DNA from 2 places in the Planctobacterium sp. R6 genome. Region 1 is predicted to be linked to the other one. Evidence: predicted binding sites of a transcription regulator. Region 1 holds the regulator's gene; the other holds the start of a gene.
What was found. The regulator NrdR, encoded in region 1, represses ribonucleotide reductase genes. The targets are predictions, from matches to a motif close to AAACACNANATNTNGTGTTT.
Positions count from the first base shown of each region.

Region 2: a site for NrdR is predicted at 11,075-11,094, ahead of nrdA (class 1a ribonucleoside-diphosphate reductase subunit alpha). Genes of this name have one in related genera too.

Region 1 is NZ_JBVTQY010000034.1:30,798-46,754, forward strand. Features, by position in the region: gene AC0J20_RS17920 (exodeoxyribonuclease VII small subunit) at 218-469, shown strand; gene AC0J20_RS17925 (polyprenyl synthetase family protein) at 475-1,356, shown strand; gene dxs (1-deoxy-D-xylulose-5-phosphate synthase) at 1,374-3,248, shown strand; gene AC0J20_RS17935 (phosphatidylglycerophosphatase A family protein) at 3,281-3,784, opposite strand; gene thiL (thiamine-phosphate kinase) at 3,805-4,770, opposite strand; gene nusB (transcription antitermination factor NusB) at 4,783-5,211, opposite strand; gene ribH (6,7-dimethyl-8-ribityllumazine synthase) at 5,215-5,688, opposite strand; gene ribBA (bifunctional 3,4-dihydroxy-2-butanone-4-phosphate synthase/GTP cyclohydrolase II) at 5,805-6,914, opposite strand; gene AC0J20_RS17960 (riboflavin synthase) at 7,012-7,671, opposite strand; gene ribD (bifunctional diaminohydroxyphosphoribosylaminopyrimidine deaminase/5-amino-6-(5-phosphoribosylamino)uracil reductase RibD) at 7,693-8,808, opposite strand; gene nrdR (transcriptional regulator NrdR) at 8,804-9,253, opposite strand; gene AC0J20_RS17975 (hypothetical protein) at 9,469-9,825, opposite strand; gene AC0J20_RS17980 (alpha/beta hydrolase family protein) at 9,955-11,874, opposite strand; gene glyA (serine hydroxymethyltransferase) at 11,989-13,245, opposite strand; gene ettA (energy-dependent translational throttle protein EttA) at 13,501-15,168, shown strand; gene radA (DNA repair protein RadA) at 15,349-15,957, opposite strand, start outside.
Region 2 is NZ_JBVTQY010000009.1:73,624-89,580, reverse strand. Features, by position in the region: gene bepA (beta-barrel assembly-enhancing protease) at 1-1,123, opposite strand, end outside; gene AC0J20_RS08285 (hypothetical protein) at 1,196-1,780, opposite strand; gene AC0J20_RS08280 (AI-2E family transporter) at 2,060-3,142, shown strand; gene bcp (thioredoxin-dependent thiol peroxidase) at 3,163-3,633, opposite strand; gene AC0J20_RS08270 (glycine cleavage system transcriptional repressor) at 3,643-4,167, opposite strand; gene dapA (4-hydroxy-tetrahydrodipicolinate synthase) at 4,284-5,162, shown strand; gene bamC (outer membrane protein assembly factor BamC) at 5,162-6,274, shown strand; gene purC (phosphoribosylaminoimidazolesuccinocarboxamide synthase) at 6,292-7,005, shown strand; gene yfaE (class I ribonucleotide reductase maintenance protein YfaE) at 7,064-7,330, opposite strand; gene nrdB (class Ia ribonucleoside-diphosphate reductase subunit beta) at 7,349-8,479, opposite strand; gene nrdA (class 1a ribonucleoside-diphosphate reductase subunit alpha) at 8,548-10,875, opposite strand; gene AC0J20_RS08235 (HAD family hydrolase) at 11,309-11,974, opposite strand; gene ubiG (bifunctional 2-polyprenyl-6-hydroxyphenol methylase/3-demethylubiquinol 3-O-methyltransferase UbiG) at 11,971-12,726, opposite strand; gene gyrA (DNA topoisomerase (ATP-hydrolyzing) subunit A) at 12,919-15,615, shown strand; gene aroA (3-phosphoshikimate 1-carboxyvinyltransferase) at 15,618-15,957, shown strand, end outside.

The DNA.
Region 1 (15,957 bases):
ACACCAACCTCTGGCGCATTTTATTGCTTTACTTCATGCATTAAGTTGCTGACTTAACAACCATTCTATCGGCAAAGTGACATTTTTCCAGAGGAATAAAATCATTTTATTTCAGGAATGCTGGTATTCTGGTCCCTGCAACGGCGCCAGAATTTTAATTGACCCCTGGTTTTTGCTTATGTATCTTGCGCCTTCACATTCTGGCAGAGCGAACGAAATGACGACCGACAACAGGAATACCGATACCAGTTTCGAGCAATCCTTGCAGTCACTGGAAAAAATAGTGAGCGCAATGGAGCAAGGCGAATTGTCCCTGGAAGAGGCATTGAGTTCTTTTGAGCAGGGCATAAAATTGGTACGGGACTGCGAGGAAAAGTTAAAATCAGCAGAGCAACGTGTCAGGATACTGACCCAAACGGGTGATGACATGACCCTGCAATCGTTTGAAGAATCCCCGGATCAAAACTGACCGCTATGAAATGGAAAACCGCCGCGTCGCGCTACGCCGAAGAAATCACGCATTTACTGGAAAAGGTCTTGGGTGAATACCCGATGCTACCCGGTGAACTACAAAAGGCTATGGGCTATAGTTTGTTTTCCGGCGGTAAACGGGTCAGGTCTTTCCTGGCACTTGCCAGCGCGGAAATGTTGCACCTGCCACATGAAAAAATGCTGCATTTTGCAGCCGCAGTTGAATGTATTCACACCTACTCACTGATCCATGATGACCTGCCCGCTATGGATAATGACGACCTGCGCCGCGGTAAACCCACCTGCCACATTGTGTATGGCGAAGATATTGCAATTTTAGCCGGCGATGCGTTGCAGACCATGGCGTTTGAGATAATTAGTCAGGCACCTCAATTGACTGCCAGTGAAGCCATCAGCGCGATTCGGATACTGAGCTCTGCCTCCGGGTTACAGGGCATGTGTGGGGGGCAATCGGTGGATTTGTTTCAGGCAGGAAAGTCCATCGCCCAACAAGATTTGGAATTGATGCACCGCCTGAAAACCGGTGCACTGATAAATGCCAGCATCCGTTTTCCAACCCAGTTGGCGGGGCTACCAGCTCACGAAAACGAATTGTTGCATAAATTTAGCCAGGCAATTGGCCTGGGCTTTCAGGTCCAGGATGATATTTTGGATATTGAAGGCAGTACCGAGCAACTGGGTAAACCTCAGGGTTCAGATATTAGTGCTGATAAAAACACCTATCCGGCATTAATGGGCATGGCTGGCGCTAAACAATACTTACAACAACTACACGACGAAGCTAAACAGGCCTTGTTAGCACTACCTTACAACACAGAAATTTTGCTATCATTCACCGATTACCTGTTTAGTCGTAACCACTAAGGCACTCTTTACCTAACATGACCCTGGATATTTCTCATTACCCTTTACTGGCTAAGATTCATAGCCCTGAAGATTTAAGGCTTTTACCCAAAGAAGACCTGAAGCAGGTGGCCGATGAATTAAGAGCTTACCTGTTAGCCAGCGTCAGTCAAAGTAGTGGTCATTTTGCCTCTGGATTAGGTACCGTTGAGCTGACTGTGGCGTTACATTATGCCTATAACACGCCTTTTGACCGCTTGTTGTGGGATGTAGGTCATCAGGCTTATCCACATAAGATTTTAACCGGGCGGCGCGATCGCATTACCAGTATCCGTAAAAAGGGCGGGCTGCATCCGTTTCCCTGGCCACCGGAAAGTGAATTCGACACCTTTGCAGTGGGTCACTCCTCCACCTCCATTTCCGCTGCTCTGGGCATGGCTATCGCCGCGGAAAAAGAGCAAAAAGGTCGCAAAGTTGTTGCCGTAATCGGTGACGGCGCTATGACCGCCGGTATGGCATTTGAAGCGCTTAACCACGGTGGTGACATCAGCAAAGACATGCTGGTTATCCTAAATGACAATGAAATGTCCATTTCGGAAAACGTGGGCGCTCTGAACAGCCATCTTGCCCGTCTGCTGACCGGGAGTTTCTTTAACTCCATCCGCGACGGAGGCAAAAAACTGCTGTCAAATGTCCCACCCATCAAAGAATTTGCCAGCCGTGCAGAAGAGCACATCAAAGGCATGGTGGTACCGGGCACTATTTTTGAAGAATTGGGGTTTAACTATATCGGGCCAATTGATGGTCACGATGTTAACGGCGTGGTGGATACCCTCACTAATATGCGCAACCTCAAAGGCCCACAGATACTGCATGTGGTCACCAAAAAGGGCAAGGGTTACGAAGAAGCAGAAAAAGATCCGATTAAATTTCACGCTGTACCAAAATTTAATCCGGCGGAAAATGCCTTACCCAAGTCCAGTGGCAGTGCCCCCACCTTCAGCAAGGTGTTTGGTGACTGGATTTGCGACATGGCCGCTCAGGACAAAAAACTCATGGGCATAACACCGGCCATGCGGGAAGGCTCAGGACTGGTGCAGTTTTCACAGCAATATCCAGAGCAATATTTTGACGTGGCGATTGCCGAGCAACACGCTGTGACCCTTGCAGCCGGACTGGCCATTGATGGCTTAAACCCCGTAGTGGCTATTTATTCTACCTTTTTACAGCGGGCGTATGACCAGCTGATCCACGATGTTGCTTTACAGAACCTGCCGGTGCTGTTTGCCATAGACAGAGCTGGCATAGTGGGCGCTGATGGCCCCACCCATCAGGGGGCTTTTGATATTTCTTATTTGCGCTGCATTCCTAATATGGTGATTATGACACCTGGCGATGAACAGGAGTGCCGCGATATGTTGTATACCGGCCACCTGTTGCAACAACCGGCTGCGGTGCGTTACCCCAGAGGTGCGGGTAAAGGTATTGAGGTCAGTGCCACCATGAACCAATTGGCCATCGGTAAGTCGCGTAAACTGAAGGATGGCGAGAAGGTTGCCCTGTTGAACTTCGGCACCTTATTGCCCTATGCCGAAGCGGCCGCAGACGCACTTAACGCCACCTTGGTAGACATGCGATTCGTTAAGCCTTTAGATGAGAATGCCATTCAGGAAGTGATCAAAACTCACAGTCTGATTGTGACCCTGGAAGACAATGCCATTGCTGGTGGTGCTGGAAGTGCTGTTGCAGAATACATTAACAGCCAGCCGCAGATGGTAAAAGTGCTGCACCTCGGCATACCGGATGAATTTATTATGCAGGGCACGCAGGAAGAAATGTATCAGGAGTTAGGTTTGGATACCCAGGGCATTACCCATAAAGTGCAGTCATTCTTGCAAACGCTGGGCGCATAACTCAGCGCCTCTGCAAAGGGTTATGCCTTGTTTCAGACGCTCAGCAAGCCGTAATGTAACAGAGCCTGCATGGTCAGTAACGACAATACGCCAGCAATAATATCGTCCAACATTATGCCCAGTCCGCCATGAACCTGCCTGTCAAAGTAACTGATAGGCCAGGGTTTCAGGATATCGAATAAACGAAATACCACAAAACCAACTGCGAGATTGGTGATGCTCAGCGGTATGGCAATCATGGTGATCATCATACCAGCCACTTCATCCCAGACGATTGCAGAATGATCGTGAACGCCCATGTCTCTTGAAGCGACTTCACAAATGTAAATACCAATCAGTGAAACCGCCAACACCAGGGCCACCTGACCCGACACCGGCAACAAGGGTAATAAAAAGACGAAAGGCAGCGCCGCTAAGGTGCCGAAAGTGCCCGGCATAAATGGCGCCAGTCCACTGCCAAAGCCCAGCGCCAGAAAGTGCCATGGATTGCTCAGCCTGAGCTTTTTCAGAGCCGTTTTTTTAGTGGCGCGATCCATGTCAGCGGCAACTCCTGACGTTAGTGATTAAAGTGTTGAAAACCGTTTTCCGGCAAATGAAAGGGTTTGTCACCTTTGGTGAGTTCCATTTTTTCAGCAACGCCGTTTATGCGTCCGATACAGGTTGCCGAAACGTTGCAATTGGCCAGCGCGGTTTCCAGGCTGCCTTTTTGCTCATCCGCTACTGTGAACAGTAACTCATAATCATCACCCGATGTCAGGGCGTATCGAATCCCTTCTTCCTGACCGACTGTAGCCAGCATCGCTTCTGACAAGGGTAAACGCGTTACGTCCACCTGAGCACCAGTTTGGGAAGCAAACAATATATGTTGCAGATCAGATTTTAGCCCGTCTGACAAATCGATACAGGATGTCGCGATGCGTCTCAGTGTTGTGCCTACCAGCAATCGTGGTGTCGGAAAGTTAAGCCGGTCGATCAGAAAATTGCGATGTATCGGCTCTGCCGGTTTCAGGTTTTGCAACAGATCCAGGCCAAGTCCTGCATCCCCCAGCGTGCCGGTAACATAAATCCAGTCGCCGGGTTTTGCCCGGGAGCGCATTAACGCCTGACCTTCAGGAATAAAACCTTGTGCAGTAATGGTGATGGACAAAGGCCCCTGCACCGTATCACCGCCAATCAACTGAATAGAGTAGTAATCAGTGAGTTCCTGCAGGCACAAGGAAAAATCCCTGAGCCAGGTTTCATCGTATTGCGGAATGGACAACGACAAACTGATCCAGGCCGGTTCGGCGCCCATGGCCGCCAGATCGCTCAGATTTACCGATAGTGCCTTATGAGCTACGGCCCTGCCAGAGGTATTTTTCGGAAAGTGCACACTCTCGGCCAGCGTATCTGTAGTGGTCACTAACTGTTGCCCTTCGGGAACTGTTGTGAGCGCACAGTCGTCGCCTATGCCAAGCTGAACATCCCGGCGCTGATAGCTTTTAGACAGGAAGTAGCTTTTGATAATATCAAATTCTTTCACATTTTCACCGGATTAGCGCTTAACTTCATCCTTGCGCAACAGGCGGACGGCTTTGTCTAGTACCCCGTTGATAAACTTGTGGCTGTCAGCCGCACCAAACTGTTTACCCAACTCAATGGCTTCATTGATAACCACTTTGTAGGGTACGTCGAGGCGTTGTGTCAGTTCGAAGGCAGCAAGGCGTAAAATAGCCTTTTCAATCGGGTCAATCTCGCTTATTGGACGGTCTGTCACATACAGTTTATAGCTGTCGTCCAACTCATCTACATGCTCAGCGACATAGCGCAATGCTTCCTGAAAGAAGCTCATGTCCACTTTATTCATATCTTGTTGTGTGGCGACATTTAACTCGATTTCAGAAACCGGGTTACCCGTCATCTGCCAGGAATAGATGGCTTGCATCGCCAGTTCTCTGGCTTTTTTACGTCCGGCTACTTTCACGACTTATACTCCAGCCAACTGGTCAATAACGTTGACCATTTCCAGGGCGGAATGCGCCGCTTCTGCACCTTTGTTGCCTGCTTTAGTACCTGAGCGCTCAATCGCCTGCTCAATACTGTCTGTGGTGATCACACCAAAGGCAACCGGAATGCCGAACTCTAAAGACACCTGTGCCAGGCCTTTATTACATTCTCCGGCAACAAAATCAAAATGGGGAGTGCCACCACGGATCACCGCACCAATGGCAATAATGGCGTCAAACTTACCACTTTCTGCGGCCTTTTTAGCCACCAGGGGTAATTCGTACGCACCCGGTACTTTAATGACTGTAATATCTTGCTCATTCACTTCACCTGCTCTGTCCAGGGTGTCAATCGCACCTTCGACCAGATGGTCAACAACAAAGCTGTTAAAACGCGACACCACAATGGCGAATTTTTTGCCTGTGGCTCTGATATTACCTTCCACAATGTTCATATAATCTTGCCTCAATAATTGGTCCGGAATTTGGCTGGCGCGGATTCTACCACACCTGCCCGCTATTCACCGGATTTTTTGTATTATTTCATCAGACCCTGCCGGGTCTTCAATCTTTAGTCAGAAAGCGTTTCTACCACTTCTAAACCATACCCGGACAAGGCATGATATTTAACCGGTTTACTGAGCAATCGCATCTTCTGCACACCCAGTGTTTTTAAAATCTGACAACCGACACCAACGGTTCTGGAAGTGCCCTTCCACAAATTAGTGACCGCTTTCTCGCCTTTGTCTTCAGCTTCAAATTGCTGTACCACGTGTACCAGCTCGTCACTGGTTTCTTCACGGCCTAAGATCAACAATACGCCACCGTCAGCAGCAATGCGTTTCATGGCTTGCGGTAAATCCATGGAGCGATCAATAGAACGGCCTGAACCCAGCACATCACTGAAGGTATTGCGCAAGTGAACCCTTACCAGGGTGGGCTCTTCCGGTGTGATATTGCCTTTACACAACGCGAAGTGCACCTGATTGTCGATAGTGTCTTTAAAGGTAGCCAGTTCAAATTCCCCGTGTTCGGTGGGCAATTTGCAGGTGGCCACCTGCTCGACTGTAGCTTCGTTGATATTGCGGTATTCGATGAGATCGGCAATTGTGCCCAGTTTCAGATCGTGTTTTTTGGCAAAGGCTTCCAACTCCGGGCGGCGCGCCATGGTGCCATCGTCGTTGAGCACTTCCACGATCACGCCAGCCGGTTCACAGCCCGCCAAACGCGCCAAATCTACCGCTGCTTCAGTATGACCGGCCCGGTTGAGCACCCCGCCTTCTTTGGCAATCAGCGGGAATATGTGGCCTGGCTGGACAATATCTGTCGCCACCGCGTCGGGCGCAACGGCAGCCAAAATGGTTCGGGCCCGATCAGCGGCTGAAATCCCGGTAACCACCCCTTCAGCGGCTTCAATCGATACGGTAAAATTAGTGGAAAACTGAGCGCCATTGTTTTCCACCATTAATGGTAATTTTAACTTTTTACAGCGCTCCTGGGTCATAGGTAAGCACACCAGTCCTCTGGCATGAGTTACCATAAAATTAATCGCTTCCGGCGTAACATGTTCTGCGGCCATGATAATATCGCCTTCATTTTCACGATCTTCGTCATCCATCAGGATGACCATTTTACCGTTGCGAATATCTTCGAGGATTTCTTCTGTGCTGTGTAATGACATAATTTAATTTACTGTAGGGTTGATGGCACAGTGAATGTAGTGCGTCTGCATTCACCAGCCAGATTTTTATTGCGAACAATTGCGGTGGCGAATTGTACTATCGTAGATAACCATTTTCAGCTAAAAACGACAGATTAATCGCATTTCCTGTGCTCTCGGCCGCTTTATCGCCCAACATTAGCCGTTCCAGATAGCGGGCGATCACATCCACTTCCAAATTAACCCGGGTGCCGGTTTGATAATGTTGGATGATGGTTTCCTGCAATGTGTGCGGTACCAGTGTCAGCTTAAACTTAGCGCCCTGCACATCATTGACGGTCAGACTGACTCCATCGACAGTAATCGAGCCTTTCTCAGCGATGTAGCGCGCCAGATTACCCGGCGCTTTCACCCAAATCTCCCAGGTCTGACCGGTGTTCTCGATACTGGCAATTTCGCCCACGCCATCGACATGACCACTGACGATATGTCCGCCCAGCCGGGATGTTGCCATCAGGGCCTTTTCCAGATTCACAGCCATACCTTGCTGATACGCCGCAAATCCGGTGCGCTTGATGGTTTCCATGGATACATCAGCAACATAGTGTTGCGCGGAGAACTCCACAACCGTCAGACACACACCATTGGTGGCAATGCTATCACCTAATTGCACATCAGCCATATCCAGCTTGCCAACATTAATGCTGACTCGCATATCACTCCCCCGGGCCTGCATTGAAGCAATACTGCCAACAGATTCGATGATTCCGGTAAACACGGTGACTCCTCTGATTTTTGTTTATACAAAGTGGGCGGTGATTTTCAAATCTTCGCCCACCATTCGGGTGTCTGAAAAACGCATTTCCGGCACCTGATCCATTGATTTAAATTCGGGTAATTGCAACAGACTAAAGCCTGCACTGCCCATTAGCTTCGGTGCTAAATAGACAATCAGCTCATCCACTAAATTGGCCTGCACAAATGCCCCCCCAAGACGACTGCCCACTTCCAGCCAAACATCATTAATTTGTCGCTGCGCCAGACAGGTTAAAACTGCTTGTAAATCAATCTTATCCGCTGACGTTGGCGCTTGCCACTGCTCGATTCCGGCCTGGGTTAGCAACGGATTCGGCTGGCGGTTAACCACCAAAACACGGTTATCGGCGAAGACCTTAAGTGCCGGGTGCAGCTGATTACGGCCATCCAGAATCACCCGCAATGGCTGGCGGATATCACCGGGGTATTGTTGTTGCACTGATCCGGGAAGTTCGTCAGCCCTGATCGTCAGAGCCGGGTTATCCGCCAACACCGTACCCGACCCACTCACAATGGCGCAACTGCGCGCTCTGTGTTCCTGCACATCACGACGTGCCGCGGTGCCGGTAATCCACTGACTAACGCCATTGGACAGGGCGGTTTTTGCGTCCAAAGACGCGGCCATCTTTAATGTGACTCTGGGTAAGCCCTGCAACTGTCGCTTGAAGAACCCCTTATTTAACGCGGTAGCCTGAGTTTCCATTAAACCAATGTCCACCTGAATACCCGCGTCACGCATCTTTTTAATGCCGTTTCCGGCCACTTTGGGATTCGGGTCCTGCATTGCCACTACAACCCGTCGCACCCCCGCCTTTATCAGCGCATCAGAGCAAGGCGGCGTGCGCCCATGATGGGAACAGGGTTCCAGGGTTACATAAGCGGTTGCCCCCCGGGCGCGGTTATTCGCCTTGTTTAGTGCTTCTGCTTCGGCGTGGGGGCCACCGGCTTTTAAATGAAAGCCTTCTGAAATAATGTCACCGTTTTCTGCCACCAGAACACAGCCGACATTGGGATTGGGAGAAGTAGTATAGCGGCCCTGTTCCGCTAATTTCAGGGCGCTGGCCATGTGTCTGGCGTCGATCTGAGAAAACATACTAATCTCCGAGGCGAGCGATTTCTTCACCAAACTCTTTGATATCTTCAAAGGAGCGATACACAGAGGCAAACCGTACATAGGCCACCTTGTCCAGTTCGATCAGCTCGGCCATTATCAGATTTCCCACCAGCTCACTGCTGATTTCTCTTTCGCCGGTACCACGTAAATGGGATTTAATGCGGTGGATGCTTTGTTCAATTTTTTCGGTATTCACCGGACGCTTTTCCAGTGCCCGTTGCATCCCCGCTCTGAGCTTATCTTCATTAAAGGGCTCGCGTTTACCATCGCGCTTAACAATGCGAGGCATCACTAATTCGGCTATCTCAAACGTGGTATAACGCTCATGACAATTTGTGCATTCCCGACGACGGCGCACCTGGTGGCCTTCGGAGACGAGTCGGGAATCAATCACTTTTGTTTCCTGGGTCATACAAAACGGGCAAATCATGCTGGCGTGATCCTGATTAACTAACAATAAACGCGGTTCTGATATAGGTGTAAAAACGCTTTTTTCAAGGCTCAAACGAACAGACTATTTATACCGAATGTGAATGCTTAACGGCGATTTTGTCAGACCCGTGTAGTCCCGGGCACAGCAGGTAGTGATGGAAGCTTAAAACCAGCGTTCAGCAAAGCAAATTCTGACGCTCTCTGCCTTGCATATTAAAGCCCCCGTTTGACGTCCTTTTCCCAAAACTCATCCACTAATATCGCCAACATATCGTGCAGATGTTCTTCAAATTCCTCGAGATTTTGTCCGAATATCGCCAGGTATTTTTCTGCCTGTGCGTGTGTCAGGTTCTTATTCAGAGCCCGAAACTGCATTTCCGGCAATTTCTTGTTCATGCGTGCAACAATCTCCCATCTGACGAAGTCAGAATGCAGGTACTGCACCCTTTGCTGCGCGTACTTACAGTAGTCCTGAATATGATCAATACCTGCCGGTCCCATACAACCGGGTTCAACGCGAAACAACACATGTAGCTTCTGATCTTCCGGCAGGGTTGTTATTTCTGTCATTCTATCAATGTTTTACTGTCAAACTTATTAACACAACATAACCGAAACTGAGTAAATTGCAAAATTGCTTTAGCATCGGGCTGGATTAAAAAGGCAGTCCGCCACAGTTTCATGCTCTGCTTCTGTTGCTCAGCGGGTTACCGGCAAATGTCGATTGATAAAATCATCGATAGCCTTAAGGGCCGCCATACGGTGCTCTGCTTTGCTGAGGTAATGATCCCCTTCTTCCAGCTCCACATATTTTACATCGACATCGGCATCTTCCAGCTCATCAAACATGTTTTCAGACTGGTGATCCGGTACCACCTCATCTTGCGTACCATGAATAAGTAACACCGGAATTTTAATTTTATCTGCGTGATTTATCGGTGAAATTGCCTCGATATGGTCTTCATCAACGTCACCTTCAGAAATGAGTTTTTGCCAGTAGGCTACCACCCAGTGATCGCTGCCATAGTCATAGCGTTCATCCCGCAACATGCGTTCGATGTCTGCGACGCCATTTAAGGATACGGCGCATTGGTACAGATCCGGTGTAAACGCCGCGCCGGCCAGGGCGGCATAGCCTCCGTAACTGCCACCGACAATACACACCCGATTGGGGTCAACATAACCGGATTTTACCAGGGTATTTACTGTATCAGTTAAATCGTCCTGCATTTTACGACCCCACTCACCGCGTCCTTTCAGGGTAAACTCTGCGCCAAAACCACGGGACCCGCGAAACTGCGGTTGCATCACCAGGTAACCGCGACTGGCAAAATACTGAGCCAACCAGTCAAATTCAATGCGATCATAAGATTCAGGGCCACCGTGTGGCAGCATAATCGCCGGTAAGTTCTTTAATTCCTCCACCGCCGGTAGCGTTAACAGAGTAGGTAGGCGCAGACCATCTCTGGCTTTTATCTCCGTCTGAAAAACCTGATTAATTTGATTTACCGGTAAGTCTGGTCGACCGGAAGCGATAAATTTAAACTCGCCTTTGCTGTAGAGATAGTAATCCCCGGGGCTATCAATACCCTCCAACATAAAAATCATGTGTTGCCAGTCAGATGAATAGCTCACCAAAGTGACCGAATGGTCCGGTAAATCTTTAATGACCTGATCCACGACTTTTTGCACTGTGGGATCAAAAAAATCATAACTGGGCTTAAACCCAGCATAACTGACACCGTGTACAACGCGGTTGTGATCAGTCAGCACATACCCCACATCTTTGTCTTCCGGATTAAAAATTGGTCCTGACACAGTGCCGTCTTTTAGCGCCATCGTGAAATAGGCGCGGCGACCATTTTCGCCCTTGGTTAACATCACCAGACTGTTTAAATCCGCGGTAAGCCCCACAAAAGATCGGGTGCGAACTTCGGTTTCCTCCTGAAAAATTTTCTGCCAGTCATCATCAATCAATACATCGACCCGATGCTGATTCGTTTTGTTATTGTAACGCTCTCTGGCAATCATTTTGTCGTTGTGAATAAAATAATCGATAGCGTCATGAACGCCTCTTTTTACCGGTCGTGGCGTGCGCCGACCAGAGAGTTTCACTTTCATCAGGGCATAGGCACTCTCTGTATGCCAGGCAGGCATGTAGGCATACTTACCGTCGCTGCTCAACCCCACAATGGTGCCTAAATCCGATTGGCCTTTGTAAATGCCTTCCCCTAACACCAGTATCTGGCGTACCCGGTTTTCAGTGATTTTAAATGAATAGGCAGCACTGATATCGTGTCGGCCGCGAAAGCCAAAGATACGGGTATTGTCTACGGCCACCAGGATCAGGGTGTCATCGTCCACAAACCAGGCGTGGCTGGGACGAATACGGGAGATATCAACCCCTCTCAGCATCTTGTTATTTTCCAAATCATGAATGATGTACATTTCACGATTTTCTTTGGCCATTCGATAACCAATTAGTTTACCGCTGGGTGATACTTCCATCATGCTGACATTCGGCAGTGCGCCGTAAATATCTAGTGGTACTAATGAATCTGAAGCTATCGCTTTAAGGCAAAACAACGCGCAGATAAAAGACAGGATTAACTTTTTCACGACCTTTCCCTGGTTAATACTAGAAAACGACGTGGATTTTAATAAATAGCAGGCAATAAAGAAAGGCTAACAAAAAGCCAGCATAAGCTGGCTTTTGAAAGATTTGTTTACAACTTAAGCGTAAACAGGGAATCGCTTACACAGTGCCATTACCTGTTCTTTCACGCTGGCAATGTTGGCTTCGTCTTCGATGTTGTCCAGAACATCACAAATCCAGTTGGCTACCTGAGCCGCTTCTTCGTCACCAAAACCACGACGGGTAATGGCTGGCGTGCCGATACGCAAACCACTGGTCACAAAGGGCGAACGCGGATCGTTTGGTACCGCATTTTTGTTCACCGTAATATAAGCTTTACCCAATGCCGCGTCAGCATCTTTACCTGTGATGTCTTTATCAATCAGATCCAACAGGAACAGGTGATTGTCGGTACCATCGGAAACAATCTTATAACCGCGATCCTGAAACGCTTTGCACATGGCTTTCGCGTTTTTAACAACTTGCTGTTGGTAAACTTTAAACTCAGGCTGCAAGGCTTCTTTAAAAGCAACCGCTTTAGCCGCAATAACGTGGCACAAAGGTCCGCCCTGGCCACCCGGAAATACTGCGCTGTTTAGCTTCTTGTAAATAGCTTCATCTCCGCAGGCTGATAAGATCAGACCACCACGAGGACCCGCTAAAGTCTTGTGAGTAGTTGTAGTAACAACGTGAGCGTGTGGTAGCGGATTCGGGTAAACGCCCGCGGCAACCAAACCTGCAACGTGAGCCATGTCCACTAATAAATAAGCGCCAACACTGTCAGCAATTTCACGGAATTTTGCCCAGTCAACAATACCTGAGTAAGCCGAGAAGCCACCGATAATCATTTTCGGCTTGTGTTCTTCAGCTAACGCTTTAACCTGCTCGTAATCGATTTCACCGGTTGCTTCGTTCAATCCGTATTGCACAGCCTTGTATAACTTACCTGAGAAGTTAACGTGCGAGCCGTGAGTCAGGTGACCACCGTGGGCCAGGCTCATGCCTAATACAGTATCGTTGGCCTCTAACAACGCCATGAAGACCGCTGAGTTCGCCTGAGATCCCGAATGCGGCTGAACGTTGGCGTAATCAGCACCGAATAATTGTTTAGCACGCTCAATGGCCAGCTCTTCTGCCACATCAACGTGTTCACAGCCACCGTAATAACGCTTACCCGGGTAACCTTCAGCATATTTATTGGTTAATTGCGAACCCTGAGCCTGCAATACGCGTGGACTGGTATAGTTTTCTGAGGCAATAAGTTCAATATGGTGCTCCTGGCGCACCGTTTCGGCCTGGATGGCATCCCACAATTCTGGGTCAAAATCAGCAATATTCATGTCTTTGGACAGCATCGCACTTCCTTCAGGTTAATAGGAAAAAGAAAAGCCGGGGGGATGACATATCCAGCGCCCGCCTCAAGGGTTTCGGTATGATAGCGATTTTCCCGCTTTTGTACATATGCAGTACCGAATCAATATACACTGAGTTATACAGCAATCGCATAGATAAGCTGACAGGTCGGATATGCAGGAGTTAAAATTTGGGCCTGACTTATCAACCCGGTTTGGATTACAATATCGCTAATCTAACTGACCAAAAGTATTTACATGTCACAATACGTTTATACCATGTCTCGGGTTGGCAAAATCGTGCCCCCAAAACGACAAATTCTGAAAGATATCTCACTGAGCTTTTTCCCTGGCGCCAAAATCGGTGTTTTGGGCCTCAACGGTGCCGGTAAATCTACGCTGTTACGCATTATGGCGGGCATCGATACTGATATTGAGGGTGAAGCGCGTCCGCAACCTGGGTTAAATGTTGGCTATCTGCCGCAGGAGCCAAAACTGGACGAAAGCAAAGACGTGCGCGGCAATATCGAAGAAGCCGTTGCCGATGTGGTGCACGCCCTCAAGCGTCTGGACGAAGTCTATGCTGAATACGCAATGCCTGACGCCGATTTTGATGCCCTGGCCAAAGAGCAAGGTGAACTGGAAGCCATTATTCAAAGTAAAGACGGCCACAATCTGGACAACGCCCTGGAACGAGCGGCTGATGCCCTGCGTTTACCGCCCTGGGATGCTGATGTCAGCAAATTATCTGGTGGTGAGCGACGTCGTGTGGCCCTGTGCCGGTTGTTGCTGGAAAAACCTGACATGTTGTTGCTGGACGAACCCACCAACCACCTGGATGCCGAGTCCGTCGCCTGGTTAGAACGCTTCCTGCACGATTATGAAGGCACTGTTGTGGCCATTACCCACGACCGTTATTTCCTCGACAATGTTGCCGGCTGGATTCTGGAACTTGACCGCGGCCATGGTATTCCGTGGGAAGGTAACTACTCGACCTGGCTGGAGCAAAAAGAAAAACGTCTTGAGCAGGAAGAGCGCACTGAAAATGCCCGCGTAAAGTCCATGAAACAAGAGCTGGAATGGGTGCGCAGCAACCCCAAAGGTCGTCAGGCTAAAAGCAAAGCCCGTATGACCCGTTTTGAAGAAATGAATACCTCCGATTACCAAAAGCGTAACGAAACCAATGAATTATTTATTCCACCAGGTGAACGTCTGGGGGATCAGGTTATCGATGTCACCAATCTGACAAAGAGTTATGACGGCCGGATGCTGATTGACGATCTGAGTTTCTCAATCCCCAAAGGTGCGATTGTAGGTATCATCGGTCCTAACGGCGCAGGTAAATCCACACTGTTCAGAATGCTCACCGGACAGGAACAACCGGATAGTGGTGAAATCAAGCTGGGTGATTCCGTACAAATCGCCAGCGTAGAGCAGTTCCGTGACCACATGGATGACAGCCGCACCGTTTGGCAGGAAATCTCTGACGAACAGGACATCATTCGCATCAACAACTTTGAAATCAACAGCCGCGCCTACTGCAGCCGTTTTAACTTCAAAGGCAATGATCAACAAAAGTTTGTTAAAGACTTATCCGGTGGTGAGCGCAACCGGGTGCATCTGGCAAAGCTGTTAAAAGCAGGCGGCAACGTATTACTGCTGGATGAGCCCACCAACGATTTGGACGTAGAAACTTTACGTGCCCTGGAAAACGCGATACTGGAATTCCCCGGTTGCGCCATGGTTATCTCGCATGACCGTTGGTTCCTGGACCGTGTAGCCACACATATTCTGGATTACCGTGACGAAGGTAAGATCAACTTCTACGAAGGCAACTACACCGATTACGAAGCCTGGCTGAAAGACAACTTCGGTAAAGATGTGGTAGAGCCGCACCGCCTGAAATACAAGAAGATTACTAAGTAAGCTTACAAAAAGTTTAGGAATTTATAAGGCCACCAGCGCAAGCTGTGTGGCCTTTTTTAGTTGTCAGAGACTAAGCTGGAAGAATGGAGAAGTTACCCTTTTCCGCGTAACCACTGATTAAGTCGCGTAATAGGGAATTTTGGACACTTCGATTAAACTTCGAACTGGAAACTCAAAACGCTAAATCGCCTCTAATGCCTCTTGCAGGTTTTTCACCCCCACAACCGTTATCCCTTGCGGGTTTTTAGGTACATTAGCATTGGGCACAATAGCCCGGGTAAAGCCGTGTTTTTTGGCTTCGGATATGCGCTCACTGCCGTTGTTAACCGGTCGAATTTCACCGGATAAGCCCACTTCGCCAAAAACAATCAAATCTCGTGGCAAGGTTTTGTTGCGAAAGCTGGAGAGCAATGCGATTAACAACGCCAGGTCGGCGCTGGTTTCCGTTACCCGAATACCGCCCACCACATTGACAAACACATCCTGATCGTTCATCTGCACACTACCGTGGCGATGCAACACCGCCAGCAGCATGGTCAGGCGATTCTGCTCCAGTCCCACCGCTACCCGTCTCGGATTGCCGGTCTGGCTGTAATCCACCAGCCCCTGGATTTCCACCAACAGAGGACGAGTCCCTTCCCACACAACCATCACAGCACTACCAGGGGCGGCCTCTTCACTGCGATTGAGGAAAATGGCCGAAGGATTTTTTACTTCTTTAAGACCCGATTCGGTCATGCCAAACACCCCCAATTCATTCACCGCGCCAAAGCGGTTTTTATGGCCCCG
Region 2 (15,957 bases), on a different contig from region 1:
TGATCACCCTGTTTCTTGGGATTTTACTGGCCAGATTTTCCAGATTGCGTATTGCCTGATCTTTGCGATTAAGGGCCAGTGAGATATCGGTGGCGAGATCGATATAATACAGATTTTCAGGATCTTCTTTTAACAACACTTCCAGCGCTTTTTCTGCCTTTAATGGTTGCTCATTGGCCAGGTATGACAATGCCAGACCATAGTGCATCGCTTTTTGTTGTACGCCCTGGGTATTGCGGAGTTTATTTTCAAAGTCTGCAATGTTGTATTTGGCATCAAACATGTAACGAGCCTGAATCCGCGCTTTTACCAGATGAAACGGCAGACTGTCTGGCAAGTTTTTGCGCTGGTAATAGGCCTGGCGCGCCCTTGCATCGGAAACCCTGGACTCGGGCAGGGGGTGAGTTTGTAAAAATGCCAACTGCTTTGACTGGCCGCGGCTCTTTTCGACCAGTTTGCCAAAGAATGAAGCAGCCCCACTGACATCAAAGCCAGATTTATCCAGCATATCAAATCCCACCCGGTCAGCTTCCTGTTCGTTAGAGCGCGTGTAATTAATGCCAAATTGCGAAGAGGCTGCCTGACTGGCGGAAATTGCAGCAATCCCGGCTTCAGGATCTGCCATAGTGAGCAGAATCCCCCCCAGAATACTGGCCAGCGCCAGAGGTGCAGCCTTGCTTTGTGCCGCAATGCGACGCGCAATGTGACGTTGTGTTACGTGGCTAATTTCGTGAGCCAGCACTGAAGCCAGTTCGCTTTCGTTGTCTGCCTGATAAATTAAACCGGTATGCACACCAACATGACCCCCAAAGAATGCGAAGGCATTGATGGCATCGTTATTGATCCAGAAAAAGGTAAAGGGAAATTTGACATTGTCAGCGTTAACCACCAGTCGGTTGCCAATATCGCTTAAATATTCCTCCAGCAGTGGATCAGAAATGACAGGCGCCTGACTACGCAGCTGCTTCATCATTAGTTCACCAATTTCTTTTTCTTTGCCAATGGTAATTGCATCAGAGGCTACGACTCCGATTTCGGGTAAGGAATTTTTATCTTGCCCAACCTGGGCACTGGCTAAGAAAGCACTGACTGACAGCAATAAACAGAACAGCTTTTTCATCATATCGTTAATTATTTGCTCTTTTTAAAGGTATAAAATTGATAACGTTGAACGGCTAATCTGGTTGACAGGTGGTTATTCCACCGAACCTTCTTCTTCAATGCGCTCAATGATGTGGTTAATGGAGTAGCCTTTTAGACCGACAATATCAATTTCTGTTGCAAGATCTTTTAAAATATTATCAACCGTCATTGCTGCAAACCTCACCAGCTTTTGATCTATCTCATCACCACGGGTAAACGCGAAGCGAATAAACTCAATAAAATCCGGTAGTTTTATCAAACATTGCATGGTGCTTGGGTCCCAAACGGTGAAGTCAATCTTGGGATTGTTTTTACTGTACAAAACCACCGGCTCTTCATTGACTTCAGGTATACAATGCACTTCATAATTGTTGCCAACAAAGCGACGATGAACAATTAACTGCGGCTTTCTCTTTACCGTGATTTTGCCACTGAGTTGCTCTTCACCGCCGAGACGCTCCAGATTCCAGTTGTTTCTTTTAACGAGGCGTTTAAAGGCATTGTCAAAGCCATGAATATTCATGCCTTCAAGCTCGGCAATTGAACTGGCAACTAAATGAAAAAATGGTGGAATTTCTCCCCAGTTAGAACTTTTGCGCTGTTGACTAATGGATTTTAACGTGATGCTTTCAGTCACCGGGGATTCCTTGAATATTTTGGTACCTTGGGCCTGTTTGACCTTTGGTATGTCAGTTTGTTCTGTAAAAACGCATTTTTGGCGAATGGCTTGGGCTGTACCTGTTTATCATTTCTGATTTGTTGGGCGGCAATTCAGGCCACCAGAGCGTCAATCATTCGCGTGGCTAAATGATAATCAGGCCACAACAACAATATACAGACTATATCATGCAAATCTCGTTTTGACAGAATGAGTCTGATAATATGCGCCAAGGAATACTGTAACGGAAGTCTGTGTATGTTTGGAGTGTTTGGTCGTTGGTACGAAAGGAAGTTCTCAGATCCTGACGCAGCTATGTTATTGCTGCTATTGGTATTATCTGGTGTTTTCTTGCTTTTCTGGGGCGGCATTCTGACTCCCGTGATTGTCGCCGTAGTACTGGCCTATCTGTTGGATTGGCCGGTTGTCAAACTGGAAAAGGCACAGGTAGGCAGAGAATGGGGCAGTAGCCTGGTACTACTCAGTTTTATTGGGCTTTCTATTTTAGTTTCTCTGGGCCTGGTTCCCGTTATCTGGCAACAAAGTGTCAATCTTATTGGTGAGCTACCCGACATCTGGCAAAAAGCCCAGGTATGGCTACTGAGTTTACCCGACACTTATCCGCATTTAATTAAAACCGATCAAATCCAGGAACTGCTTGTGGGTGTGGATGACAAGGTGGTGTCCCTGGGTGAAAAAATCATATCCGCTTCTTTCAGTTCTTTGTTTGGATTTGCGGCATTGTTAATTTACTGCATTTTGGTGCCGTTAATGGTGTTTTTTATGCTTAAGGACAAAAACCTGCTACTCACCCAAATCTCAGGCTTTTTACCTACGCAAAGACGGTTAATCGTGCAGGTGGCACAGGAAATGAACCAGCAAATCGTCAATTACATTCGCGGTAAAGTGATTGAAATCATCATAGTAGGAACCGTATCCGTAATCACTTTTCTGGTCATGGACTTGCGCTATGCTGTATTGCTTGGGGTGTTGGTGGGATTCTCAGTGCTTATCCCGTTTATCGGCGCAGCCGTAGTTACATTGCCTATTGCCGTTGTAGCGCTCTTTCAATGGGGTATTAGCCCGGAATTTTGGTATGTCATGGTTGCCTACGGCATTATTCAGGTACTCGATGGTAATGTTTTGGTTCCGATTCTGTTTTCTGAAGCGGTCAGTCTGCACCCACTGTATATCATAGTCGCAGTGTTGTTTTTTGGCGGCCTGTGGGGGTTCTGGGGAGTATTCTTTGCGATCCCATTGGCGACTTTGGTTAAGGCATTGGTTAACGCCTGGTCGTCACCCGTTATGAATTATCAAAAGGAAGAAGAAGCCGCACAATAGGTGCGGCTTTGCGCAATATGTTAGTTGGCTTGTTGCAGATAATTAAGCACCACTTCGTGGTGATCTTTAGTTTTAAACTTGTTAAACACTTTTTCAATCACACCTTCCTCGTTGATGAGAAAGCTGATGCGATGTAAACCATCAAATTCCCGGCCCATGAACTTTTTTAAACCCCAAACGCCAAATTGTTCCGCGACCGCGTGGTCTTCGTCCGAAAGCAATTCGAAATTGAGTTGGTCTCGTTCGATAAACTTGCCTAAGCGTTTAACAGGGTCGATGCTGACACCGTAAACTTTTACATTTAACGCATCGAGTTTGGCTTTGCTGTCTCTGAGACCCTGTGCCTGCACAGTGCACCCCGGTGTCATGGCTTTGGGGTAAAAGTACATTAAGGTTTTCTGGCCTATAAAGTCAGCTGAATTGACTAACTGACCATCCTGATTAGGGATACTGAATTGCGGGACGGGTTGTCCTTCGGAAATCGTATTCATGATAAAATCCTATGTTTTCTCTTTCATTGACCCTTGCAGGTTATGTTGTTTAATAAAGTCATTAAACAAAGGTTCAATGGTATCAATTTTTAATTCCTGTGGCATGCTCACCACCATTTTACACTCGACCCTGGTGTGTTCCTGCTCTATATCCACCGTCTTTTGTCGGAACGCATTAATGTGTATTCCGTGATGGGTAAACAACGTCGTAATATCTTTGATGATACCGACCGCATCCTTACCATTGAATTCGACATCTGCCAAATGAACCAGGTGTTGCTTGGTGTGATGGCTGGTACGTTTGACCATGCAAAGAAGATCGAGTTTTTGAGCCAGACTTGGCAAATTAAACTCAGCTTTAGTGATGGACGACAGCGTCCCCTCTAAAATCATGTTAAAGGAAAAGTCTTGTCCATAGTGAGCCAGACGACTGTCCAAGATGTTACAGTTAAGAGAACATGCCAGTGTCGCAATTTCTCCTAAAATCCCCGCTTTATCAGCACCTAGGAATGTTACAATTAGCTGATGTTTCATACAGTTTTCCTGCGTCGCTCCTTTGTTTTTTTTATGTAGCCAGATAAAACTCGCGGATACCTTGTTTTTAATGGCTTAGGTCATTACCATTAAGCGCTATTTTTCTGGGAGCCCATATGATTAAAGGCAGTATTGTAGCGTTGATTACGCCAATGTCACCTGAAGGTGACGTCGATTATGCTTCATTGCAAAAACTAGTGCAATTCCACATTGACAATGGTACTGATGCCATCGTCTCAGTCGGCACTACAGGAGAGTCTGCTACGTTGCCAGTGGATGAGCACGTAGCCGTCGTTCAAAAGACGGTAGAATATGCCGATGGTCGGATACCTGTGATTGCCGGAACTGGGGCAAACTCGACTTCCGAAGCGATCGAATTGGGTGACTTGATGCAAAGTGTCGGAATCTCCGCCATGCTGAGCGTTGTGCCTTATTATAATAAGCCGCAACAAAAGGGCATGGTTAAACACTTTCAGGCGATTGCCGATGCTGCAACTGTTCCGGTTATTCTTTATAATGTACCGGGGCGAACCGTTGCTGATCTAGAAGCGGATTCTGTGATCCAGCTGGCACAACACGAAAACATTGTCGCGCTCAAAGATGCCACCGGGGATCTTGGGCGTTTGGCGGAGTTGCGCGATCGGGTGCCAGCAGATTTTGCCTTGTTGAGCGGAGACGATCCAACGGGCTGTGAATTTATGATTCAGGGCGGTCACGGTGTGATTTCAGTGACGGCCAATATTGTGCCTAAGCTCATGTCTGATTTGTGTAAAGCCGCGACAGGTGGCGATCCGGAATTAGCCAGACAAATAGATGCATCAATTGCGGAACTTCATCGGAAATTGTTTATCGAACCTAATCCAGTTATGCCAAAATGGGCGCTGTACAAAATGGGATATTCGCAAAGCCCGTTTTTGAGATTGCCCATGGTGGAGCCTGACATTAGCAGTCAGGAAAGTCTCGAAAAATTATTAAAACAAATGGCGTTGGTTTAATGCAAAAAATACGTAAAAGTGCACCTGTGGTTGCAATGGTTTTGTCAGTTGGGTTAAGCGGTTGTGCCTTATGGCAAGACGAACAGAAAACGGATCCCTCATACCCTTATCTGGATTCCAGACAAACTGAGAAGGTAAAGGTTCCACAAGGGAAAGATACGCCGCAATTTGGTGATGAATATGACATTCCCAATGTTGGCGCTAATGCAGAATCTGGTGAACTGGGCGCAAAACTAGATATCAGTTCACCAAGATTAGTGTTACCGGTAGTTACCGGTTCGCGTATTTTAGAGGGTTCCCGCGAAGCCATTGTGCAGTTTGATCAGGTTCGGGATGACGTAGCGCTGGATACCGCTATCTGGAATTCGTTGATTAGCTACCTGGATGAGCGCGGTATCGCTGTAGTGGATTTTGATAAATCACAACAGCGTTTGAAAACCGACTGGATGATTATCGAAGACGACGGTGATAGTCCCTGGTATAGCTGGACCAAAACTGATCGCAAAGTAGGACAACGTTTCGAATTTACACTGGATATCAAAGCCCATGGCCGGTCCGCAACGCTTTACACCAAACTGGTGGATTATCTCGAAACCGTAGACGAAAAAATAGTGGATGAAATTTCTGAACACCAGGTCAGGAAGAACGAAGTTGAAGTCTTAAATGACGTCATCAGTCATTATGAAAAGCAGTTAACGTTGGCGGATATAAGAAAGGCGCGCCAGGTGATGACTGGTTTGCCGATGGAACTAGGATTTGATGCCGATGGTAATGCTGCATACCTGGTTTCTGCCAGTTACGATGTCACCTGGCCAAGATTATTACTGGTGCTGCGTAAATTGGGCTTTAATGTTAAAGATTTAGATCAATCAACCGGATTGATTTTTGCCACCTATGCCGGCGTGGATGAAGGGTGGTGGAGCAGTTTATTTAGCTCTAACAATAAACTCGAAATCGAACAGGATGATTACCGGGTTGTGGTAAAAGAGCAGGGAGAAAAAACCAGTTTATCGCTGAGAGATGCGGAAGATAATCCCTTATCGGCCAGTAAAATTAGCGAGATGTACCCTGCGTTTCAGCAGGTTATGACCACCAATGATTTAGATATTTAATCTACTGAAGAGCTATCATGCAAAAAACTAAAGAACTTTATCGCGGTAAAGCAAAGACGGTTTACTTAACCGATGACGCCGACAAATTAGTATTGGAATTCAGAAATGACACCTCTGCTTTTGATGGGCAAAAAATCGAACAGTTGGCTCGCAAGGGCATGGTAAACAACAAGTTTAATCATTTTATAATGTCTAAACTGGAAGAAGCCGGGATACCAACTCAGGTTGAAGCGCTGCTATCAGACAATGAGTCACTGGTTAAAAAGTTGGATATGATACCGGTAGAATGCGTTGTGCGAAACCTTGCTGCAGGTTCGATTGTAAGACGCCTTGGCGTGAAAGAAGGCATGGAATTAAATCCGCCTACATTTGAGTTTTTCCTGAAAAACGATGAACTTCACGATCCAATGGTTAACGAATACCATGTGTTATCTTTTGGTTGGGCGACGCAAGCACAGATAGATCGCATGAAAGAACTGACATTTCAGGTAAATAATGTCCTCAAGTCGCTATTCAGTGATGCAGGCATGTTGTTAGTTGATTATAAACTGGAGTTTGGTGTATCAAACGGTGAAATTGTTTTAGGTGATGAGTTCACGCCAGATGGCTGCCGTTTGTGGGACAAAGAAACCCGTGAAAAGCTGGATAAAGACCGTTTCAGACAAGGCCTCGGTGGTGTGGTTGAAGCGTATGAAGAAGTCGCTAAACGCCTGGGCGTTAACCTGGATTAATCCGAAACGCGCTTATACGAAAACAAAAGCCACGCATCAGCGTGGCTTTTTTGTTGGTTTAGAGCAACTTAATTTTTATATCTTGTTCTGCGACACAACAGCAGGGCAGTATTTCATCGTCGTCGATAAAAGCCAGTGGATCGGTCAGGTACTTTACTGTGCCACAAAGCAACTTGGTCCTGCAGGCTCCACAAAAGCCTTCCCGGCAATGGAAGTGGACTTCTTGTCCGGCAGCCTCTAACGATTCTAACAGGGTTTTATCGGCCTGTTGTTCAACTATTTCGCCTGTTTCCAGTGTTATGCGTAACGTATCAGAGGGTTTCATTGCGACGATATGATCTAATTAAAGATCAAAATCGCCGAAATCATCAGCATTAACTTCGCTGTCAATTTGTCCCACAAGATAGGAGCTTATCTCAGCTTCCTGAGGGGCCACCTGTACATTATCTGAATTTAAATAATTGTTCATCCAGGGCAGCGGGTTGCTTTGCACGTCAAACGGTTGACCAAGACCAATCGCGGCCATGCGATGGTTTGCAATGAACTCAACGTACTGACATAAAATTTCTTTGTTCAGACCAATCATAGAGCCATTCTGAAACAGGTATTCTGCCCATTGCTTTTCTTGCTCAACTGCTTTCAGGAAAATGGCCTCGGCCTGATCTTTACATTCTTCTGCAATCTCAGCCATTTCCGGATCATCTTTGCCCCGTGCCCACAGATTCAGTATGTGCTGAGTTGATGTCAGGTGCAGGTTTTCATCACGCGCAATTAAGCGAATAATCTTGGAGTTGCCTTCCATTAACTCGCGTTCGGCAAAGGCAAAAGTACAGGCAAAAGAGACATAAAACCGAATTGCTTCCAGCGCATTCACTGAATTCATACACAGGTACAGCTTTTTCTTAAGCTCTCGCATACTCACCTGGTATTTTGTGCCGTTAACGACATGGGTTCCTTCGCCTTGTGTTTGCCATAGCTGGGTAACAAAGATGAGATCATCATAATACTTCGAGATATCAGTAGCACGGCGTTTGATTTCTTCGTTTACCACAATATCTTCAAACACTTCACTGGGATCAGAGAAAAGATTCCGCAAAATGTGTGTATAGGAACGGGAGTGAATTGTTTCGTAAAAAGACCAGGTTTCCACCCAGGTTTCCAGCTCGGGTAGCGAAACGATAGGGAGAAACGCAATGTTCGGGCTTCTTCCCTGAACGGAATCTAGCAAGGTTTGATATTTCAGATTGGAAACAAAAATATGTTTTTCTGAGGTGCTCAATCCCTGAAAGTCGATGCGGTCTTTACTGACATCCACTTCCTCCGGGCGCCAGAAGAAGCTGATCTGCTTTTCGATCAGCTTTTCAAATATTGGGTGTTTTTGTTGGTCATAACGCGCTACGTTCACCGGGTTTCCGAAAAACATGGGTTCACTGAGCGGGTTAGTGGTGTTGTGATTGAACGTTGTATATTTCATCTGACTTTATTTTTTATAAGAAGGTCTGCAATAAAGTAGTGGGAGCCTGTTGGCTCCCACTAACACACTTAGATTTTACAGGCGCCACCTGCGCAATCATCATCCTGTTCTTCCACAACTTCCTGGACGGCTGGCCTGCTGACCGCTTTTTGGGTTGTTTCAGGCTTACTGGATTCATCACCTGCACCATCTCGGGTATTGTGGTAATACAGTGTTTTCACACCCAATTTATACGCCGTAAGCAAATCTTTGATCAATAATTTCATCGGCACTTTACCACCGTCGAACTTACCCGGATCATAGTTTGTATTTGCGGATATGGTTTGGTCGATGAATTTTTGAATGATCGCCACGAGCTGCAGGTACCCATCATTGGACGGGATATCCCATAACAACTCGTAGTTGTCTTTGAGCTTTTGATATTCAGGAACCACCTGCTTAAGTACACCGTCTTTACTCGCCTTGACACTAATATGCCCGCGCGGCGGCTCTATGCCGTTTGTGGCATTGGAGATTTGCGAAGATGTCTCAGATGGCATCAATGCTGACAGTGTAGAGTTGCGCAAGCCATGCTGTTGTATCTCTTTTCTCAAGGACTCCCAGTCGAGTTTCAGCTGAGAAGTACAGATGGCGTCGAGATCCTTTTTGTAGGTATCTATCGGCAATATACCTTGCGCATAGGTTGTTTCGTTAAATTTAGGACAGGCGCCTTTTTCTTTGGCCAGCTCAACCGATGCTTTCAACAGATAATACTGCATGGCTTCAAAGGTCTCGTGCACTAAATTGTTGGCGCTACCATCGGAGTAACGCACACCGTGTTTAGCCAGATAATAAGCAAAGTTAATGACGCCAATGCCGAGGGTACGTCGTCCCATAGTGGCATTATATGCCGCCGGTACCGGGTAATCCTGGTAATCGAGCAGGCTGTCCAGCGCTCTGACGGCCAGCTCCGATAGCTCTTTAAAGTCTTCCGGTGATTTAATGGCACCCAGATTAAATGCCGAAAGCGTACAAAGCGCGATTTCACCTTCTTCATCATTAACATGCGCCAATGGTTTAGTTGGCAAGGCAATTTCCAGACAAAGGTTACTTTGTTTAACCGGCGCAACTTTAGGATCGAACGGGCTGTGGGTGTTGCAGTGGTCCACGTTTTGAAGGTAGATACGACCTGTGCTGGCACGCTCCTGCATAAACAAACTAAACAACTCAAGTGCTTTTATCTGTTTTTTGCGAATCGTTGGATCTTGTTCGTATTGCGTATATAACGCGTCAAATTTGTCCTGATCAGCGAAAAACGCTTCGTACAGGCCTGGTACATCTGACGGGCTAAACAGAGTGATATGGCCGTCTTTGATCAAGCGTTGGTACATGGTTTTGTTAAACTGTACCCCGTAATCAAGGTGACGCACCCGGTTTTCTTCTACACCGCGATTGTTCTTAAGTACTAAGAGCGACTCAACTTCCATATGCCATAGTGGATAGAAAAGTGTGGCAGCACCGCCTCTAACGCCACCCTGAGAGCAGCTTTTAACGGCAGTTTGGAAGTATTTGTAAAACGGAATACAACCAGTGTGATATGCCTCACCACCTCTGATTGGGCTTCCCAATGCGCGAATTTTACCGGCATTAACACCGATACCAGCGCGTTGACTGACATATTTAACAATGGCACTGGCTGTGGCATTGATTGAGTCAAGGCTGTCACCCGTTTCAATCAGAACACAGGAGCTGAATTGACGGGTAGGGGTTCTGACACCCGCCATAATGGGAGTGGGAAGCGAAATTTTGAAGGTCGACGTCGCATCATAAAAACGTCGAATATAGTTCATTCTGGTTTCAGTGGGATACTTAGCAAACAGGCAGGCGGCCACGAGAATGTACAAAAACTGGGCGCTTTCATAGATTTCACCGGTGACCCGGTTTTGTACCAGGTATTTACCTTCCAGTTGTTTAACCGCAGCGTAACTGAAATTCATGTCTCGCCAATGGTCGATGTATTCTTCCATCAACTCAAATTCAGCGGCACTGAAATCTTCCAGTAAATGCCCGTCGTATTTGCCCATTTCCACCATTTTTTGTACGTGTTGTAGCAACGACGGTGGTTCAAACTGGCCGTAAGCTTTTTTACGAAGGTGAAAGATGGCCAGGCGCGCAGCAAAATATTGATAATCTGGACTATCTGTTGATATCAGATCGGCTGCTGACTTGATAAGCGTTTCGTGAATGTCTTCGGTTTTTATTCCATCGTAAAACTGAATATGTGCTTTTATCTCTACCTGAGAGACAGAAACGTTAGACAAACCTTTGGCTGCCCAATCAAGGACTCGGTGGATTTTATCCAGATCAATAGGCTCACGCTCACCATTTCGCTTGGTGACGTACAAAGTATTATTCATAAAGCTGCCACTGTTATTATTATAAATCGTTGGCGAGGTCGATTAAGTGTAGTCTGTCGCGCACACTTGTTAATGACCTGGACTGCATTGCTGCAGATATCAGGCTAGCTATGATGCTGTTTTCGACTCGTCATTCCCCAATTTAAAGATAACGTCGGTTATCCTTGGGACACAAGATAAAGGGGTTTTTCCTGCATTTCAACCCAAGATATAGGGTGTGTTGTTGCTTTAATCACCGCTGCTTTTTTCGGTTAGTGTAAGCTAACTTCAAAGCTATTCTCATTCAGGTGTATTTGGAATTTCAACAGCGATCTTACGGGGCAATTTTCGTATAAATTAAATAGTAATAAAATTAGTTCGTTTAGACTGAAGCGATCTAAAGATAATATTGACAAAAACCTCAACAGCAATCGACCTAACAACCCGGGCGATATTATACCCCGGGCAGCAATTCACAGAGTTCATGTGGCGAATCTACGCTTAAATCTACATCCCAGCTGCGCGCCAGTTCATCAGGCGTCAGATACCCGTAGCGAGCCAGCACTGCGACCATACCGGCAGCCTGCGCGGCTTCCATATCGCGTTCCGCATCTCCTACGTACCAGATACTTTGAGGTGCAACATTGAGTGTTTCAGCCGCTTTTAACAGAGGTTCCGGATGAGGTTTACGATTAGCAAAAGAATCGCCTGAGAAGCAAACCTGACAGCGCTTAAAAACCGGAAAAAAGGCTAACAATGCCTGAGTTAAAAATCCGGGCTTATTGGTAACGATGCCCCAGGGAATATGTTGCGCGTCGATCTGCTTTATCAGAGATTCAATGCCCTCAAACGGACGAGTATCCCGACAGACGTTAGCTGCGTAACTTTGCAAAAACTTTTCTCTGAGTTCTTCAGTGTCAAATTTGTCGAAGTTGTCTCCCAGTCCCATTTTAAGCATACCGATTGCACCATTTGAAGACTCGACACGATATTCATCGTAGCTTTTTTCAGGGAAGTTTAGTTGCTTTAAAATGTGATTCAGGGCATTGCCGAGATCCGGAGCGGTATCCAGTAATGTTCCGTCCAGATCAAATAAAATTCCACGGGGTTCAGCAATCATAGTTTTTGACAACCTACTATGTAATTAACATCGACATTGCTGTCAGAAAGATAATAAGATTTTGCCAGAGGGTTATAGTGCAGCCCGGTTATTTTACGCGCAGCTAAACCTGAAGCATCTGTCCATTTCATCAATTCAGAAGGTTTGATGAATTTTTGGTAGTCGTGAGTACCTTTTGGCACCAAACCCAAAACATACTCTGCCGCTACGACAGCCATAGACCAGGACTTAAGATTGCGATTCAGGGTGGAGAAAAACACCCAACCGCCAGGTTTTACCATGCTGGCACAAGCAGCAACGACTGAGGCCGGGTCTGGCACGTGCTCCAGCATTTCCAGGCAGGTTACTACATCAAACCTTGCTGAATGTGTTTGGGCCATCTGTTCTGCCGAAATTTGACGGTAATCAACTTGTACCCCGGATTCGAGGGCATGTAACTTTGCCACTTCCAGTGGTTCTGCGCCCATATCAATTCCGGTGACGTGTGCGCCGGCTTTTGCCATCGATTCAGACAAGATGCCACCACCACACCCAACATCCAGGGTTTTGAGATCATGCAGCCCATCACATTGCTGCATAATAAAAGACAATCTCAGTGGATTTATCTCATGCAGGGGTTTAAATTCCCCTTCAAAATCCCACCAACGACTGGCCAGATCGGCAAATTTTTGAATTTCTGAATAATCGACGTTTTCTTGCAAAATGCTGACTCCAAACAAGTTTCGGCAAGTATACGGCTTCAAAAGTCGCATTAACAGGTTCGTTTGCACATATATTCAGCAATCAACGTCTTTTATTTTTGTGGTTCGATGATAGAATCTTGAACACTTTTATTTCCTGTTTTGACAAGCTGCGATTTTTAAATCTAAAAAGCTTTGCAAAGATAATTAAACAGTGATGTTTCCCGGCGACTGTCGGTGAAAATAATAACAACAAGGCTGTATATGACTGACAACGCCAAAGAAATCCTTCCAATTAATATCGAAGATGAGCTGAAAAACTCCTATCTGGATTACGCCATGAGCGTTATCGTCGGGCGTGCATTGCCCGATGTCCGGGATGGTTTAAAGCCAGTGCATCGACGCGTTCTGTTCGCCATGAACGAGCTAAAGAACGATTTTAACAAGCCATATAAAAAGTCAGCGCGTATCGTTGGTGACGTCATTGGTAAATATCACCCCCACGGTGATTCGGCTGTATACGATACGATTGTTCGTATGGCTCAGCCGTTTTCATTGCGCTACATGTTAGTTGATGGACAAGGTAACTTTGGTTCTGTTGATGGTGATTCGGCGGCGGCAATGCGTTATACCGAAGTGCGCATGGCGAAAATTGCACATGAATTACTGGCTGATTTAGACAAAGAAACGGTTGATTTTGTACCTAACTATGATGGTACAGAAAAAATCCCTGACGTGTTGCCCACCAAAGTTCCCAATTTGCTGGTGAATGGTTCCTCAGGTATTGCCGTAGGTATGGCCACCAATATTCCGCCACATAACCTCACTGAAGTGGTTAACGGCTGTATTGCGTTGATCGACAATCCGGATTTAACCATCGACGATTTGATGCAATATATTCCGGGACCGGATTTCCCCACTGCTGCCACTATCAGTGGTCGCAAAGGAATTGATGACGCCTATCGCACGGGCCGGGGTAAAATTTACCTGAGAGCCAGCGCCGAGATCGAAACAGATAAAAACGGTAAAGAAACCATTATCGTTTCTGAAATTCCTTACCAGGTAAACAAAGCCAGATTGATTGAAAAAATGGCTGAGTTGGTCAAAGAAAAGAAAATTGAAGGTATTTCAGCCTTGCGCGATGAGTCTGACAAAGACGGTATGCGTATTGTTATCGAGGTTAAACGCAGCGAATCAGGCGAAGTACTGCTTAACCAACTGTATGCTAATACCCAAATGCAAACCGTGTTTGGTATTAACATGGTGGCACTGGATCAGGGGCAGCCGAAAACGCTTAACCTTAAACAGTTATTAAATGCCTTTATTCGTCACAGACGTGAAGTGGTAACCCGTCGTACCGTATTCGAACTCAGAAAAGCAAGAGAGCGGGCGCACATCCTGGAAGGTTTGGCGGTAGCGCTGGCCAACATTGACCCTATTATCGAGCTTATCAAAGCCTCACCAAGTCCCGCTGAAGCGAAAAAAGGCCTGGTAGCACAGGGTTGGGCACTGGGTAACGTTGAGGAAATGTTACAGCGTGCTGGTGTAGATGCGGCGCGTCCTGAATGGTTAGAAGCTGAGTTTGGTATTCGCGATGGCTTATACTTCCTGACTGAAAACCAGGCACAGGCTATTCTGGACCTGAGACTGCACAAACTAACAGGTCTTGAACACGAGAAGATTCTTGCTGAGTACAAAGATTTATTAGATCTGATCGCAGAACTGCTGGAAATCCTGGCGAATCCAGATCGTTTGATGGAAGTCATTCGCGAAGAACTGGAAAAGGTGCGGGACGAATTTGGCGATGAACGTCGTACTGAAATTACGGCAGCTGCCCACGACATCGACCTTGAAGACCTGATCGAACGGGAAGACGTGGTCGTGACCTTGTCCAGAGAGGGTTACGTTAAGTACCAAAAACTATCAGACTACGAAGCACAACGCCGCGGTGGTAAAGGTAAAGCCGCCACCCGCATGAAAGATGAAGACTATATTGAGAAGTTGTTGGTGGCAAACACCCACGACCACATACTGTGCTTCTCCACCAGAGGTCGACTGTATTGGCTGAAAGTGTATCAGTTACCATTGGCCAGTCGAAATGCCCGGGGCAAGCCGATTATTAATATTTTACCGCTCGAATCCGACGAGCGTATTACCGCGATATTGCCAATTCAGGAATTCGTGGACGACCGCTTTGTGTTGATGGCAACCGCCAACGGCACCGTTAAGAAAACCGCGCTGACTCAATACTCCCGTCCTCGTTCAAACGGTATTATTGCAGTGAATTTGAATGAAGGCGATGAGCTGATCGGTGTTGCGTTAACATCTGGCGAGAGCGATATCATGCTGTTCTCTGATGCCGGTAAAGTGGTCAGATTTAATGAAAAAGAACGTGATGCCGAAACAGGTGCGGTGAAAATTGATGCTGAAACCGGTGAAGAAAGACTGGCACTTCGTCCAATGGGCAGAACTGCCACCGGTGTAAGAGGAATTCGAATGCAGGAAGGTCAGCGCGTGGTATCTCTGATCGTGCCTGAAACTGACGCTCCAATCCTGACCGTAACTGAAAATGGTTATGGAAAACGAACGCCATTAGATGACTACCCGGCGAAGAGCAGAGCAACGCAAGGTGTTGTATCCATCAAGGTGTCCGATCGAAATGGTGCTGTAGTTGGCGCGATTCAGGTGGATGAAGATGATGAAATGATGCTCATCAGTGACGCAGGTACGTTGGTCAGAACCCGTGCTAACGAAGTGTCAGTGATTGGTCGTAATACTCAGGGCGTGCGCATTATCAGAACTGCAGACGACGAAAAAGTTGTTGGATTACAACGCATCGAGGAAGTTGTCACAGAAGAAGGCGAACTTGTTGAAGGTTCAGAGACTGAAGGTGAGACGGCTACGGTTGACGCAGAATCCAGTGCACCGAATGCAAATGAATCTGACGATAAGGAAGCGTGATAGTGGAGCAACTTAAACTATCACCCGTTGGTTCGGTTGATGGCGATGTCACGGTACCAGGCTCCAAAAGCCTGTCAAATCGTGCATTATTGTTGGCAGCATTAGCCAATGGCACGACGACAGTGACCAACCTGTTGGACAGCGATGACATCCGGCATATGCTGGACGCGCTGTCACAATTGGGTATTGAATACTCACTGTCAGACTGTAAAACCATTTGCCAGGTTAAGGGTAATGGCGGTGTTTTTGCTGTAGCTGAACCGGTAGAGTTGTATTTGGGTAATGCCGGCACCGCGATGCGGCCTTTATGCGCGGCATTAGCCATGAGTCAGGGTGAATTTA